3 linked regions of the Sporomusa termitida genome follow. The protein of the gene in region 3 interacts with the protein of the main gene of each other region in a pairwise test. Links are inferred from orthologs where the notes say so. Each region holds a gene or a part of one and is shown on either strand. Other genes may lie near its edges.

Region 1 (5,266 bases), 290 kb from region 3 along the record:
TTCCGTACCGATTATGAGATTGTAGGTACAAAGCAAATGAAAAAAATTTTTAAGTCTACAAAAAAACAATAAAAGGTACGCATTTTTTTGCTTCTTAAAATAGTCTGAAACGCCTTATATACAAGGCGTTTCAGACTATTTTTATCTCCCAACTGTCAAAGATGGGATTATACATGATCGGAGAATAAAGTCAAATATAGGCAGCGATTATACTGCAAAAAATATTTTTGTCAATCCCTGTAACCTTGACTGTTTTTGATCTGTTTCTGTGGCCGCTGGTAATGACGACCGAAGAACGGGATACTTTGAACAAACCGGCAATAAAGGCAATACAGGCTGCGTTCGCCTCGCCGTCAACCGGCGGCGAGGTCAGATTGATTTTTATACTGTCGCCCATGATACCGCTGACGGCGTTTTTACTGGAACGCGGCTGGACCCGTACTTTAAACGAGACACCGTCCGGAAGTTCTTTTATATCAAGCTGATCTGGCAATGTTAATTTTCATCTTCTTCCGCATTGTTAAGCATTTCCATCTGGGCCTGCAGCAGGGTGCGCAACCGGGTGCGGAAAACCTGCGACTGTTTTCTTACTTCTTCATACTCGCCGGTCATCTTGCGCACTTTGGACATTCCTTCGTCAACCAGCCTTTGGGCGCGTATCTCAGCCTCTTTAATCATCAGTTCGGTCTCTTTTTTGGCATTCAGTTTTACTTCTTCAGCAGTTTCCTGGGCAATAACCAGTGTACTATGGAGGGTATTTTCCATATGCTGGTAGTGTTCGAGTTTGCTGTTGAGGCGCTCAATTGTTTCTTTTAAATCAATGTTTTCACGATACAGTGTTTCATAATCCTTAATCACCCTGTCGAGAAACTCATCCACTTCTTCCTCATTATACCCGCGAAAACTGCGCTTGAACTCTTTATTATGAATATCCAACGGTGTAAGCATAACTCCCCACCCCTATTCTAATTACATAAATCTTCGGAGTAAAACACTATAGCGGCCCTTTTTCGTTTGGCCGGGGACTTCCAGGACTTCGACCCGGCCGCGGCCACGCATGGAAATGACATCGCCCACCTTTACGGCCTGGGCCGGACTTTTGGCATCCTGCCAGTTTATTTTTACCTTGGCAGCGGCAATATCCTCGGCCATGCGGGTGCGGGAAGTTCCAAAACCGGATGCCGCCACCGCATCCAAGCGTAAGGAGGCGACTGTCGACCGGATTTCCTTGATTTTTTCTTCTTTGGCAGGAATGTCAGCCAGTGAGGCCTGCGCCACAGCTACGGCAGCCTGGCCTACTTCGGCAAGATTCTGCGCAATATAGGCGGCCATATTTGTGTCCGCCATAATATAGCAGTGTTCGCCGCCCATGATAATGTCGCCCAGCATTTCCCGCTTAATGCCAAGGCCCATAAGTGCGCCCAGAACATCCCGGTGCGACAGGCGGCAATAGCGGCTGTCCCATTGAACAGACAGGCAGGATATAGAATAATCCAGGGCCCCGGCATAAGCAAGAAATTCAGTATCAACAAAAGCTGCCTTCATGCGCTCGGCACCGGGATAACCGCCATTAGTCTCGAGTGTCAGCCGGTTGTAGTGGGCCGCTATGGTTTCGGCGATGCTCTGACCATAGGGGTCCAAAAATTCACTGATCTTATATTTGCGGTTTTTAAGCGTTGCCTCTGCTAAATCCAGAAGTCTGGCTGCCAAATCAGCATCACCTGATGCCCGGTAATACCGCAAAATCTTATCCCGTTCGCTCATCTACCGCCGCCCCATTTCGCGGGAACGGTTGGTGGCGGCCACAACCGCATCGATAAGTGCGGCCCGGACACCATTTTGCTCCAGCACATGCACGCCGGTAATGGCTGTACCGCCCGGTGATGTAACCATGTCCCGCAATTTTGCCGGGTGTTCACCTGTTTCCAGTACCATTTTGGCTGCGCCCATAAGGGTTTGCGCAGCTAACAGAACGGCTGTCTGGCGGGAAAACCCAACCCGCACGCCGGCATCGGTAAGGGCATCAATCAGGACAAAGGCATAAGCCGGGCCACTGCCGGACAGACCGGTTACAGCATCCATCGTATCTTCGTTAACTGTAACTACTTTGCCAACAGAGGCGAATACCTCCGCCACCGGCTCACTTACCGCAGTAGTGGCATATTTCCCCAGGGCCATGGCCGACATCCCTTCACCAACAGCAACCGGTGTGTTGGGCATCACCCTGATAATCGGTACTCCTGGCATTTTTCCCTGAAAGGCGGCAATGGTTACCCCGGCCGCTACGGAAACAACCACGGTTGTTTTGGCAACAACCGGCGCAATGGTATCAATTACCCCGTTGATTACCTGGGGTTTTACTGTTAAAAACAGGATGTCCGACTGCCGGGCAATCTCCTGGCTGTCAAGCGTTGTTGATACTGTAAAAGTGCCGCGCAGATAGCCCAGACGTTCAGTTGAAACATCGTTTACTGCAATTTGTGACGGCATTACTAAGCCGGCGTGCAGAATACCTCGTATCAGCGCCTCGGCCATGGCGCCGCCACCAATAAAGCCTATTTGTTTGTTTGTCAGCATAAACCCTCCGTCTGGTGTGTTAAAACTATTTATTGGCCCAGGGCAGCAGTGTCTTGTCGCCGCCTTCGTCCCGCGGGCTGTAGGCAACATCTACATTATTCGGGGCACATAAGAAGATATGATTACCGACCTTTTGAATCTGGCCGTTTAGGGCATAGGTCGTGCCGCTAATAAAATCAATCATGCGCTTAGCAATATCCGGATCGGTATTCTCAAGGTTGACTACCACCGGCTTACGGCTTTTCAGATAGTCGGATACATGCTGGGCATCATCAAACGAAAATGGCTCAACAACCATGACTTTGACTTGTTTGCCCTGTTGCTGGCTGCTCGGGGCCATCGGCAGGGATACGACATTATTATTCTTCTGTTTTATTTTTGCTTCGGATTCCTCCGGTCTGGAGCGGTCTTCCTCCTGGTCTGCCGGTTCAAAAAGACCAAGGCTGCCCCATACTTTTTCCATAAACTTCATAACTTTCTCTCCTCCCTAATATTGGCGCGAGCCAAATATTGCAGTACCGATACGCACTAAGTTTGCTCCCTCTTCGATAGCCACCTGATAATCGTTTGTCATTCCCATTGATAGCCAATTAAACTCAGTATTGGCTAATTTTAATAGTTTTAATTCGCTGTATAGCTGATAGGTCTCTTTAAACACCGGGCGAATTGCCTCAGGGGTTTCGCTAAACGGTGCAATTGTCATCAGACCGCAAAGCCGCACATGTTCGAGCTGGCTGATCAACCTGGCCAGCGGCAGGGCTTGTCCGGCTTCCACGCCAAATTTACTGTCCTCATCGGCAATATTAACCTGCAGTAACACATCCTGGCGTTTACCGAGTTTGCCGGCTGTACTGTCAATCTCGCGCGCCAGCCGCTCACTGTCAACAGAGTGAATCAGATCAGCCAGCGGCACTGCCTGCCGCACCTTGTTTGTCTGCAGATGACCGATAAGATGCCATTCAGCCGACCGGCCTGCTGCCTGGATGGCGGGGTGTTTGGCCAGCATTTCCTGAACCCGGTTTTCCCCCACGGCAGTTACCCCTGCAGCTAAAGCTTCCAGCATGGCGGATACGCCGTGGTTTTTAGTGACAGCCACAAGTTTGACCTTGCTTATATCTATTTTTTTGTGTATTTCTTCAATATTTTGCGCTATTGACATGGCAAACCCTCCATCTTATTAGGTTATTCGCCCAGAAACATAATTTTCCTCTAAAAATGATCTATTTATTCAAGCTTTTACCATAAAAATTAGAAAAACCGCTGGCGCGATCTTTTGGCTTTGCACCTAGCAAATAATCCTGGAATACAAGGGAACGGCTTTACTTTTGGCATGACCCAAAAGTAACAAAAAGTCTAGGCCCGAAGCCTCCAAAAGCTGAAAAGCCGGGCGGTATTCCTAAAATCCGCAAACTCGCTCCGCTCAAACAGTGCGGATTTCTTAACGGCATACCGCCCGGCTTTTCTCCTGCGGAACGCTTTTTTTTTCGGCAAAGGGCCGGGGGGGGCTACCAGGGGTGGTGGGGCACCGTCTCTGCTCAAGCTGGGCATTGACCTTGGTTCCCCTTATTTTATAAGGACGTTCAGCCTTGTAAAACTTATAATTTCTGATAGTATAAAAAAACCCCCTATATAGACAAGTACACTACATTAGGAGTTTTTACGTCTATTATTTAGCATTCAAAATACACCCTGTGTTTCAATTAATAACAACAATATTACTCTATCAAAATCCACTTATAAGTTTCAATACATTCCATGTTACAGTTCATAAAATGTACTACCCGAGGCGCTCCAGCCTTACTAGTTACACCAATCTTACCAAAACCGCGTTGTAATGTAAATGGGGCGAGTGCTTACCCGTCCCAGCCGGCCAGCCGATCTGCACTTGCAATTTACCGCAAACAGGCTATAATTAGAAATAGGTGGAAATTAAAAAGTCGCCGTGACCTGAAAGTGTAACCAGCACTTCCAGGCCCGCGCAAGGTGCCGTACACCTACACGTAACAGCCAAGCTGTCCACGACGACATTTCTATTATACACCGGGCTTCTGCCGCCGCACAAGCGGGGAGCGCGGGGTAAATAGCCGTTGCCGCCGGCGACGCCGGGCTGGGAGTGCGACTGGACGCAGCAAAGGATGCCGACTATTCTCAGCAGCTAATGAGCAGCAGCGGGGCAAACAGGGGGCTTACCGGTTTGTGACCGCCCTTGTTGTTTCGGCCGGATATGCCGGCTTATTAGCGCTGAGTATGTAACAGATATCGCAACAGAACGCATGTGTAGGGTAAAACCCTTTGCATGCGTTCTTTTTAATTTCCCCCTGTAAAATAAGCTGATGGCCATACCGGCCGCAGTCTGAATATAGGGGGTATATATATGTCTGATCATTTAACGCCAGCTGGTGCAGCTTTTTGTCCGGGGCTGGTTTCCTTCCTGCCTGCAGAGCGGGACTGGGAGCCGCAGCCGCCCGGGGCAGAGCCGGAAGATCCGGAGGACCGGCTGATGCTGCGAAGCATCTTAACCGAGACCTTTAATCAGTATATCTTTGTCAGGGTGGACAATATCCTCAAACTGGCCGGCACCAACGATGCCGGTTACAGTAAGACGGTCAGTAAGGTCGGCGCCACCCTCGACCGGCTGCTGGCCCTGGCCGGGGAGCTGAAGGACCAGTATCCGGAATTGCAGGAGCTG
Region 2 (5,148 bases), 470 kb from region 3 along the record:
CGCAGCCTGCCAGTCCTGCTTATGGCCAGCCCTGTCAGTCTGAAAATATTCAAAAATAGTGAAGGAATATTTCCTGGAAATATTAACCAGATTTCCGGCGGCCTGGCTGGGACTCAACACTGGCAAACCATGTACTCCCCACTCGGGAAGAGCGGCATTGGTAATATCCTGGTACACGGCTTCATTGCTATGCATTTCCGGCAAAGACCTAAGCCGCATGCCGGTACTCAGAGCCGCCAGGGTGATCGCCGAATGGCGGCGCTTGCGGTTAGCCACCAGTTCAAAATAATTCGGTGTATACATATTGGCAGAGGTTGCCGGCAAGCCGGCTTGGGCAAGCCGGCGCATAATGTTGTTTTCAGTAATAATACCGGCAAGCTGAGGCCCCGGGAAAGCCTGTAGATGCCGCCCCATGGCCCTGGCCGTATTCAGACCGGTAAGAATAGCGGCCTGCCCGGTTGCGCTTTGCGGTAATCCGGGTACCCCCAGCGTAGCATCAAGAGGCACAATACAACGCTCCGGAGCTAATGTGAATGCCATTTCTGCAGTCAGTGGCCGGCCAAACAATTTCTCCATAGTAGGCAGCCCAAAGCGGACAATTGGATTAATCCCGGGATTAGTGCTGCCTAAACCAAACCCGTCAATAAATAATAATACTACCCGCATCGCCAGTTAACCTTTCTCTCAGGATAAGAAAGAAGAAGGGGCATCCCTTCCTCTCTTTAATGCTGCTCGTTTTCCTGACTGGCCGGTTTTTCCCGGCTGCCGGCTTTTTGCTTTTCCTGTTCCCGCAAATGGGCGGCAAGATATTGAACATCATCCATAAAAGCCTCAAACTTGGTCAATTTTTCACCGGCCAGGCTGAGTGGATTGTTGTACAAATTTCTAATATAGTCTTCAAATTCTTTTTTGGTGAGGGGATCATTTTCCGGTGTGCGCAGCATGGTAAACTCCCCGCAGCTTTCCAGGCGAGCCACTTCAATCGTGCCTAAATCAGATAAATCCAGGCCTTTTTTATGCAGCTCCTGCCGCAGATCATCGTAGTTAAAATGGATTTTGGTAAAATTCTCTTCGATCAGGCGCCCATCCTTGACCAGCGTTACCGGTGTACCCTCAAACCATTTGCGCAAAGTGTTGTTCTTCAAGGCCAAATAGCCTAAAACCTGTTGTAGCAGCAGTAATGCCACCAGCGCCTCAACCCCGGCAAATAAAGTGGGATTTTGATCCATTGTCCCCGCCACAATCACGTCGCCAATACCAACCATGATAACAAAATCAAATGGTGATAACTGGCCAACCGTGCGGTTGCCCATCATTCTTACTACAATCAGGGCCAGCGCACAGAGGATCATTAAGCGAAAAGCGACCTGCCCAATTGAACCGCTATCAAACACGGTACCACTCCTTTTCTGTCAGTATTATTAACATGACATCCAAGTGTTATACCGCATTCGGTATACAAAAGCCGGCTATTTGTCCTCTTTAATCAGTTCAAGGAGCTCCAGATAGTCCTGCTCCAGCCGCAAAAACTCATCAGCAATATTTAATGCGGTCAAAACAGCTATTTTGGCCGGCGACAGCCTGAGATTCACTTTTGCCGTTTTTTTCATGCGTTCATCCAGCATAACTGCTAAGCGCCTGATTCGTGCTTCTTCTAAATTACCTTTTAGAGCATAGCTTTCGCCGTATATCTCGACGGTAACTTTATTTTTAATTTCTGACATACTCCACCTGAAATAATAATATTTATTGAGACTATACTTCTAGCATCTAAAAACTAATTCCTGCTAGAAAAAATAAAAAGGCGGGATAACCCGCCCGGGGTAACCGGCAATTATTCTTTACCGGCCACTTCCGCCTTATTTAAAACACTATGATGATAACTGTAAACGAAATAGACAACAAAACCAATCGCTGACCAAATCCCAAACCGTATCCAGGTTTCTGCCGGTAAATTGGCCATTAAGTACCCGCAGGACAGTACTGCCAACGGGGCAATAACCTTTACGGCCGGACATTTAAAAGAGCGGGGAATATCAGGTCTGGTATAACGAAGCACCAGTACACCAATCGCGGCCACAACAAAGGCAAACAAGGTACCGATATTGGTGAGTTCGGCAATAATACCGATAGGGGTAAAGCCGGCGATGAGGGCCACGGCAATACCGGCAGCCATTGTAATAATATGAGGTGTACCATAGCGGGGATGTACTTTACAGATGCGGGCAGGAATCAGACCGTCCCGGGACATGGCAAAAAATATCCGTGTTTGTCCATACATCAAAACCAGCAACACAGTCGTTATACCGGCTATTGCCCCGGTCCCCACCAGTGCGGAGCCAAAATTATACCCAATGGCCCGAAGGGCATAAGCGACAGGTTCGGCATTATTTAACTGCTGATAAGGTACCACACCGGTCAGAACACCGGCCACAACAATATAGAGGATTGTGCATATCACCAGCGAGCCAATAATACCTGCCGGCAAATCCCGTTTGGGATTCCGGCATTCTTCAGCAGCAGTGGCTACCGCATCAAAACCGATATAAGCAAAAAAGATAATTGCCGCCCCGGCGGCTACCCCGGAAAATCCATAAGGCATCAGCGGCGACCAGTTAGCAGGGTTTACCTTGGGACCGGCCAGGGCCAGAAAAATAAACACAGCGGCCAGCTTTATCACTACCAGGACTTTATTCAGCGTAACACTCTCCTTAGTACCACGCACCAGTAACACACTTAACAGCAGGGCAATCAGCATCGCCGGCAGATTGACGAGTCCGCCGTCGGCCGGTACGGCCGTAAATGCTTTAGGTAATTCAATACCACCGGACTTCAGCAGGCCTACCATATAACCGGACCAGCCGGCGGCTACAGCGCTTGAACCTACAGAATATTCCAAAATTAAATTCCAGCCAACAATCCAGGCAACGATTTCACCCAAGGCAGCATAGCTGTAAGTGTAGGCACTGCCGGCAATCGGCACCATAGCCGCAAGTTCGGCATACGCCAAAGCGGCAAACGCACAGGCTAAACCAGAAATAACAAAAGACAGCATAATGCCCGGTCCGGCGTAATTAGCCGCAGCTACACCGGTTAAAACAAAAATACCGGTGCCGATAATACAGCCAATACCCAAAAGAATCAGATCGGTGGCACCAAGACTCTTTTTTAACCCCTGCTGTTCTGCCCCTTCCTTAAGCTTATCAATACATTTTGTACGAAAAAAATTCATAGATTCACCTCTTTGCTATTTTTCCTCCTAAAAAAAACCAGATCTGTCTCTTAGAGACAGATCTGGTTTCCAGTAAATATCCAGTCAACACAGACATTTACCTATTATGTCCATCCCGGTTAACAGTTTAGCATAAACGGGAGGCGAGGTAAAGGTTTTTTTGTTTTTATCAAAGAGACATTTTCCGGTCTAATCCCGGAGTCTTGCCCCCAATGTCTTTTCCAAATATACAATGGTATTTTTATAATACTCATCGATTTCAGCATCGGTCAGTGTCCTGTCATGAGCCCGGAAAGTCAGCGAAAAGGCCAGGCTGCGCGAGCCTGCTGTCACTTGCTGTCCGGTATATACATCAAACAGCTGCACAGCACTTAACAAGGGCCCGGCAGTGTCCAGAATAGCCTGGGTTACGGCCTCAGCCGGGATTTTCTCAGGCAGCACAAGGGCCAGATCGCGGATAATTGCCGGGAATTTGGGCAAAGCCTGATAACCGGGGGTAGTGGCCGTATGTTTAATAAGAGCCGCCACGTACAATTCAAACAGATACACCTTCCGGTTAATTTCATACGCGTTAAGAACTTCCGGATGGACTTCACCCACATACCCCAGCACATCGCCGTCTTTTTTTATCATGGCTGTTTTGCCGGGATGCAGGGAAGGGGTTACGGCCGCTTCCACACTATACCCGTCAATTTTCAAGCCCGCAAGCACAGCCTCGACACTGCCTTTGGCATCATAAAAATCGACCATATCCCGTGGCTGATTCCAGGCGCTGGCATGACGTTTGCCGATCATGGCCCCGCATAACATAAGCGGTTCCTGCGGCAGCTCTCTGAGTGGCAGTGCTGCCGGCAGATATACGGCGCCAATCTCATAGATCCTACAATCTTCATTTTTCCGGGCAAGATTACGCACGATTGTATCCATCACACCGCCCAGCAGGGTGGTACGCAAAATAGGAAAATCGTCAGTAATGGGATTAAGGACCTCTATGGCTGCGCGCAGCGGACTGTCGGCCGGAATATTAAGCTTATCAAAAACCCCGGGATGAGTAAAACTAAGCGAAATAATCTCGGCAAAGCCGCTGCCGGTCAGGATGTCTTTCATCTTATCGACAATGCTCTGGGAATGGCTCTGCTTCCCTTGGACCATACTGCCGGCTGGGGTGGTGGAAGGTACATTGTTATAACCATAGATCCGGACAATTTCTTCGCAAAGATCGGCCGGCAGTGTAACATCGCTGCGCCAGGTAGGTACTGTTACGGTAATCTTTTCTTCACCGGCATCAGGACTGAAGCCTAACCGGCGTAGTATAGCTTTCATCGTGCTGCCGGGAATGTCCGTACCCAAATACTTATTAATTTGTGCCGGCGTAAAAACAATCTGTTTCGGCAGCTGCATGTCAGGGTAAACATCAACAATGCCCGGACATACCTTGCAGGCCCCCATATCTTCGAGTAATTTGGCGGCCCGGTCCAGCGCTTTGATAATATTAGCGGTATCCACACCCCGCTCAAACCGGCCTGACGCCTCGGAGCGGAGCCCAAGGGCGCGTGAGGTCCTGCGAATACTGACGCCTTTAAAAGCAGCGGCTTCCAATAATATGTTTTGTGTAGTTGCCGTTACCTCAGTAGCCAGTCCGCCCATAACCCCGGCAATACCTACCGCCTGAACGGCATCGGCAATTACCAGCATATCCGGTGCGAGTTCCCGTTTAACACCGTCTAAAGTAGTCAGTTTTTCACCCGGATTGGCTTGCCGGACAACCAAGCTGTGACGGGCCAGCAGGTTATAGTCATAAGCATGCATGGGCTGGCCTAATTCCAGCATAACAAAGTTGGTTACATCGACAACATTATTAATTGGGCGCATCCCGGCGGCCTGGATACGATGCTGCAGCCAGGACGGCGAAGGAC
Region 3 (2,923 bases):
TGCCGCCGGCAAAAACACCGCCATAAACGCCGATAAGCACATTAGCGGTCCGAGCCGGGCCACACTCGGTCATTACGGTGATATGGTCCGGTCTGAATCCCAGTAATACACTCCGGCTGCCGACAGACTGATAAGGAATAACCTCCACCCGGGACAGCCAGGCGGTATCCAAGCATTGATCAAGATTAGTCAGCCACGTCTCCGGAGTATTATTGTTTAAATATGCCGCTGCCTGCAAGCTAAGCAGGGAAAGTGACGCCTGCCGGTTTAACAGAACAACAGGTTTATGCCCCAGCAACGAAAAAAGCCCATTACCGGTATCCAGCATCCCGGTGATTTCAGCCGAACGCCCGTCATACTCGATTTTTGCCTGATAAAAAGTCTGCCGGCGATACATTCTGCCAAGCATTTGCTTAACGATAAGCCCAATCAGGGTTACAGCGATGACAGTGCCTATTAGCAAATGACGCCAGGACAATGTAATCAGCTGACCGGCCCCGGGCGTCGCTCCGGTTTGGGCAAAGTAAAGCCAGCCCAATACCGCGCCGCCTAAAATAAAAGAGATGACAAAAAAAATGCCGATAAGTGTTAGTGTTAGCTTTAAGGACCTGCGACCAAAAGCCAGTAGGATAATGAGCACTGAAGCCAACAACTTTCCCGGGATTGTATACAACATAAACATCTGCGGAAAAATCCCGACCAGGGAATATATTCCGCCCAGGAAAGCTGCCGGTAATATTCGTTTCCAACTGAATGAAATACCTGCCGCATAAGCTGTTAACACTAAAATAACACTATTCATCGTAAAATTTATTAATAATACCATATCAGCATAGATGTACACTGGTCTTCCTTTCCTGGCGTGGGATTTTATACCATAATAAGAACCGATACATAGCAATATATGCCACTGCTAAAATCACTATGCCAATTATATCAAGGTTTATTTTAAAATAATGTAATTTTTTGCCAGAGAATATGACTAAAAACAGACAGAAACCCCGGCTCAGCGGAGCCGGGGTTGATTATTAAAAACAGATTATTAACGGCGCATCCAAGCCGGGATATCTAAATCACGACCTTTAAAAGGCTCGATCACCGGACTTTCATGCCGGCCCTCGTTTGTTTTTATTAACGGTTTAGGATCAAAACCAGTAGCAATAACGGTTACCCGCACCTGATCCTCAAAACGCTCATCAATAGTTGCCCCAAAAATAATGGTTGCTTCCGGATCAGCAGCCTTGGCAATAATATCGGCTGCTTCATTAACCTCAAATAACGTAGTATTGGGGCCGCCGGTAAAGTTCAGTAATACCCCCTTGGCACCATCAATTGACATTTCCAGCAGCGGGCTTCTGATAGCGGCTTCAACGGCTGCAATCGAACGATTATCACCGGTGCCAAAACCGATGCCCATCAGGGCTGAACCGGCGTCGCTCATAATGGTCTTTACGTCAGCAAAATCAAGATTTATCAGCGCCGGCACAGCAATAAGATCAGATATACCCTGCACACCCTGGCGCAATACATCGTCAACGATTTTGAATGCATCCAAAATCGAAGTCCGTTTATCAACTACCTGCAACAAGCGGTCATTAGGAATAGTAATCAGCGTATCTACCTTTTCCTTAAGCTTGGCAGTCCCGCGTTCTGCCTGCAACTGACGCTTACGCCCTTCAAAAGTAAACGGCTTGGTGACAACGCCAACCGTAAGTGCGCCTACTTCCCTGGCACATTCAGCCACCACCGGCGCAGCACCTGTACCGGTACCGCCGCCCATACCGGCTGTGATAAATACCATGTCGGCACCCTTAAGCACTTTTATGATATCTTCCCTGCTCTCCTGCGCCGCTTTCTCACCAATCTCGGGATTAGCCCCAGCCCCGAGACCTTTGGTCAGCTTTTCACCAATTTGAATACGATAGGCAGCCTCGGAGCCAAGTAAGGCCTGGGCATCGGTATTAATAGTAATAAATTCAACGCCCTGCAGGCCGGCCCCAATCATACGGTTTACCGCATTATTGCCGCCACCGCCTACGCCAATGACTTTTATCGAAGCAAATTGATCTAAATCCATATCAAATTCCAGCATTAGTAAGTTTTCCTCCCTTAATATCGATCAAATTTCAATAATTTTTTAGCTTTATGAACCAATGTGTTCCAGGCACTATGCCCGCCAACCGGCTCATTTTCCGTAATTCTGGCACCGTGCTTTAGAATTCCATAACATACGGTATTAGCAGGGTGCACGTATTCAGCAGACAAACCTTCCGGTGTTACCGTAGTGGTAGGTAATTGAAAAAACTTGGCCACACAAGCCCCCATACTAGGCATCGCTCCGCAACCACCAGTTAAGTAAACAGTTTCGAAAGTTTGTCCCGGTTTTGTTAAATATTCGGCCTGCAGTGGTTTAAGATAACCATACACTAAAGTAACAATTTCTTCTACCCTGCTTTCAATAATATCATATAAAAAATCAAAAGGAATATGTTTATCAACCGTCCCGTAGTCGTTGCAATCCAAAACCACCCCCTGATTTCGTAAATCAGGAGAAAGTCGCGAGTAATAGCGTTTAATTTCCTCGGCATGGGCCCGGTTCACGCTCAACCCCTGCATTAAATCACTGGTTATATAGTCACCACCCAGCGGTAATGCGGCTGATGAACGCAGGCGTCCTTTCACATACAGCGAAATATCGGCAACTCCTGCCCCAATATCGATAAATATAAAGTTAGTAGGCTGTCCTGGTAATTCAGTATTCATACCCTCGGCCGCTATAATGCCGCTGGCAACAATTCCATTCAGTTGAATGCCGCTCCTGCTCAGAACGCGGCTAAGCTCCGCCAAGGTAGCTTTGGGAGCCGATATAATATGAGTTTCCACGGCCAGCGCTGCCCCCGCCTGGGTGACATCCTCCCTGGCC

The links.
Region 1: the proteins of ftsZ (region 3) and SPTER_RS10020 interact in binary tests that used the Bacillus subtilis proteins (3 or more experiments, as listed by UniProt). The link is inferred for Sporomusa termitida from one-to-one orthologs.
Region 2: the proteins of ftsZ (region 3) and SPTER_RS10910 interact in binary tests that used the Bacillus subtilis proteins (3 or more experiments, as listed by UniProt). The link is inferred for Sporomusa termitida from one-to-one orthologs.

Annotation. Positions count from the first base shown.
Region 1 is NZ_CP036259.1:2,168,761-2,174,026, forward strand. Bases 1,327-4,226 are described here. They hold SPTER_RS10020 (cell division protein SepF), read right to left. Parts: upstream 3,050-4,226; coding sequence 2,603-3,049; downstream 1,327-2,602. Other genes in these bases: SPTER_RS10010 (YlmH family RNA-binding protein), read right to left, coding at 1,327-1,764; proC (pyrroline-5-carboxylate reductase), read right to left, coding at 1,765-2,577; SPTER_RS10025 (YggS family pyridoxal phosphate-dependent enzyme), read right to left, coding at 3,065-3,736. Outside these bases: SPTER_RS09995 (IS1634 family transposase), read left to right, coding at 1-72; SPTER_RS10000 (DUF167 domain-containing protein), read right to left, coding at 191-493; SPTER_RS10005 (DivIVA domain-containing protein), read right to left, coding at 496-948; more of SPTER_RS10010, read right to left, coding at 970-1,326; SPTER_RS10030 (hypothetical protein), read left to right, coding at 4,952-5,266. UniProt on the Bacillus subtilis protein: Cell division protein that is part of the divisome complex and is recruited early to the Z-ring. Probably stimulates Z-ring formation, perhaps through the cross-linking of FtsZ protofilaments. Its function overlaps with FtsA.
Region 2 is NZ_CP036259.1:2,343,041-2,348,188, forward strand. Bases 98-2,879 are described here. They hold SPTER_RS10910 (cell division protein ZapA), read right to left. Parts: upstream 1,725-2,879; coding sequence 1,470-1,724; downstream 98-1,469. Other genes in these bases: SPTER_RS10900 (alkaline phosphatase family protein), read right to left, coding at 98-666; SPTER_RS10905 (DUF421 domain-containing protein), read right to left, coding at 723-1,394; SPTER_RS10915 (amino acid permease), read right to left, coding at 1,835-2,879. In the rest of the region: more of SPTER_RS10900, read right to left, coding at 1-97; more of SPTER_RS10915, read right to left, coding at 2,880-3,232; pheT (phenylalanine--tRNA ligase subunit beta), read right to left, coding at 3,422-5,148. UniProt on the Bacillus subtilis protein: Activator of cell division through the inhibition of FtsZ GTPase activity, therefore promoting FtsZ assembly into bundles of protofilaments necessary for the formation of the division Z ring.
Region 3 is NZ_CP036259.1:1,876,366-1,879,288, reverse strand. What follows is about bases 68-2,923. They hold ftsZ (cell division protein FtsZ), read right to left. Parts: upstream 2,093-2,923; coding sequence 1,043-2,092; downstream 68-1,042. Other genes in these bases: ftsA (cell division protein FtsA), read right to left, coding at 2,110-2,923; SPTER_RS08490 (sigma-E processing peptidase SpoIIGA), read right to left, coding at 68-802. Also shown: more of SPTER_RS08490, read right to left, coding at 1-67. UniProt on the Bacillus subtilis protein: Essential cell division protein that forms a contractile ring structure (Z ring) at the future cell division site. The regulation of the ring assembly controls the timing and the location of cell division.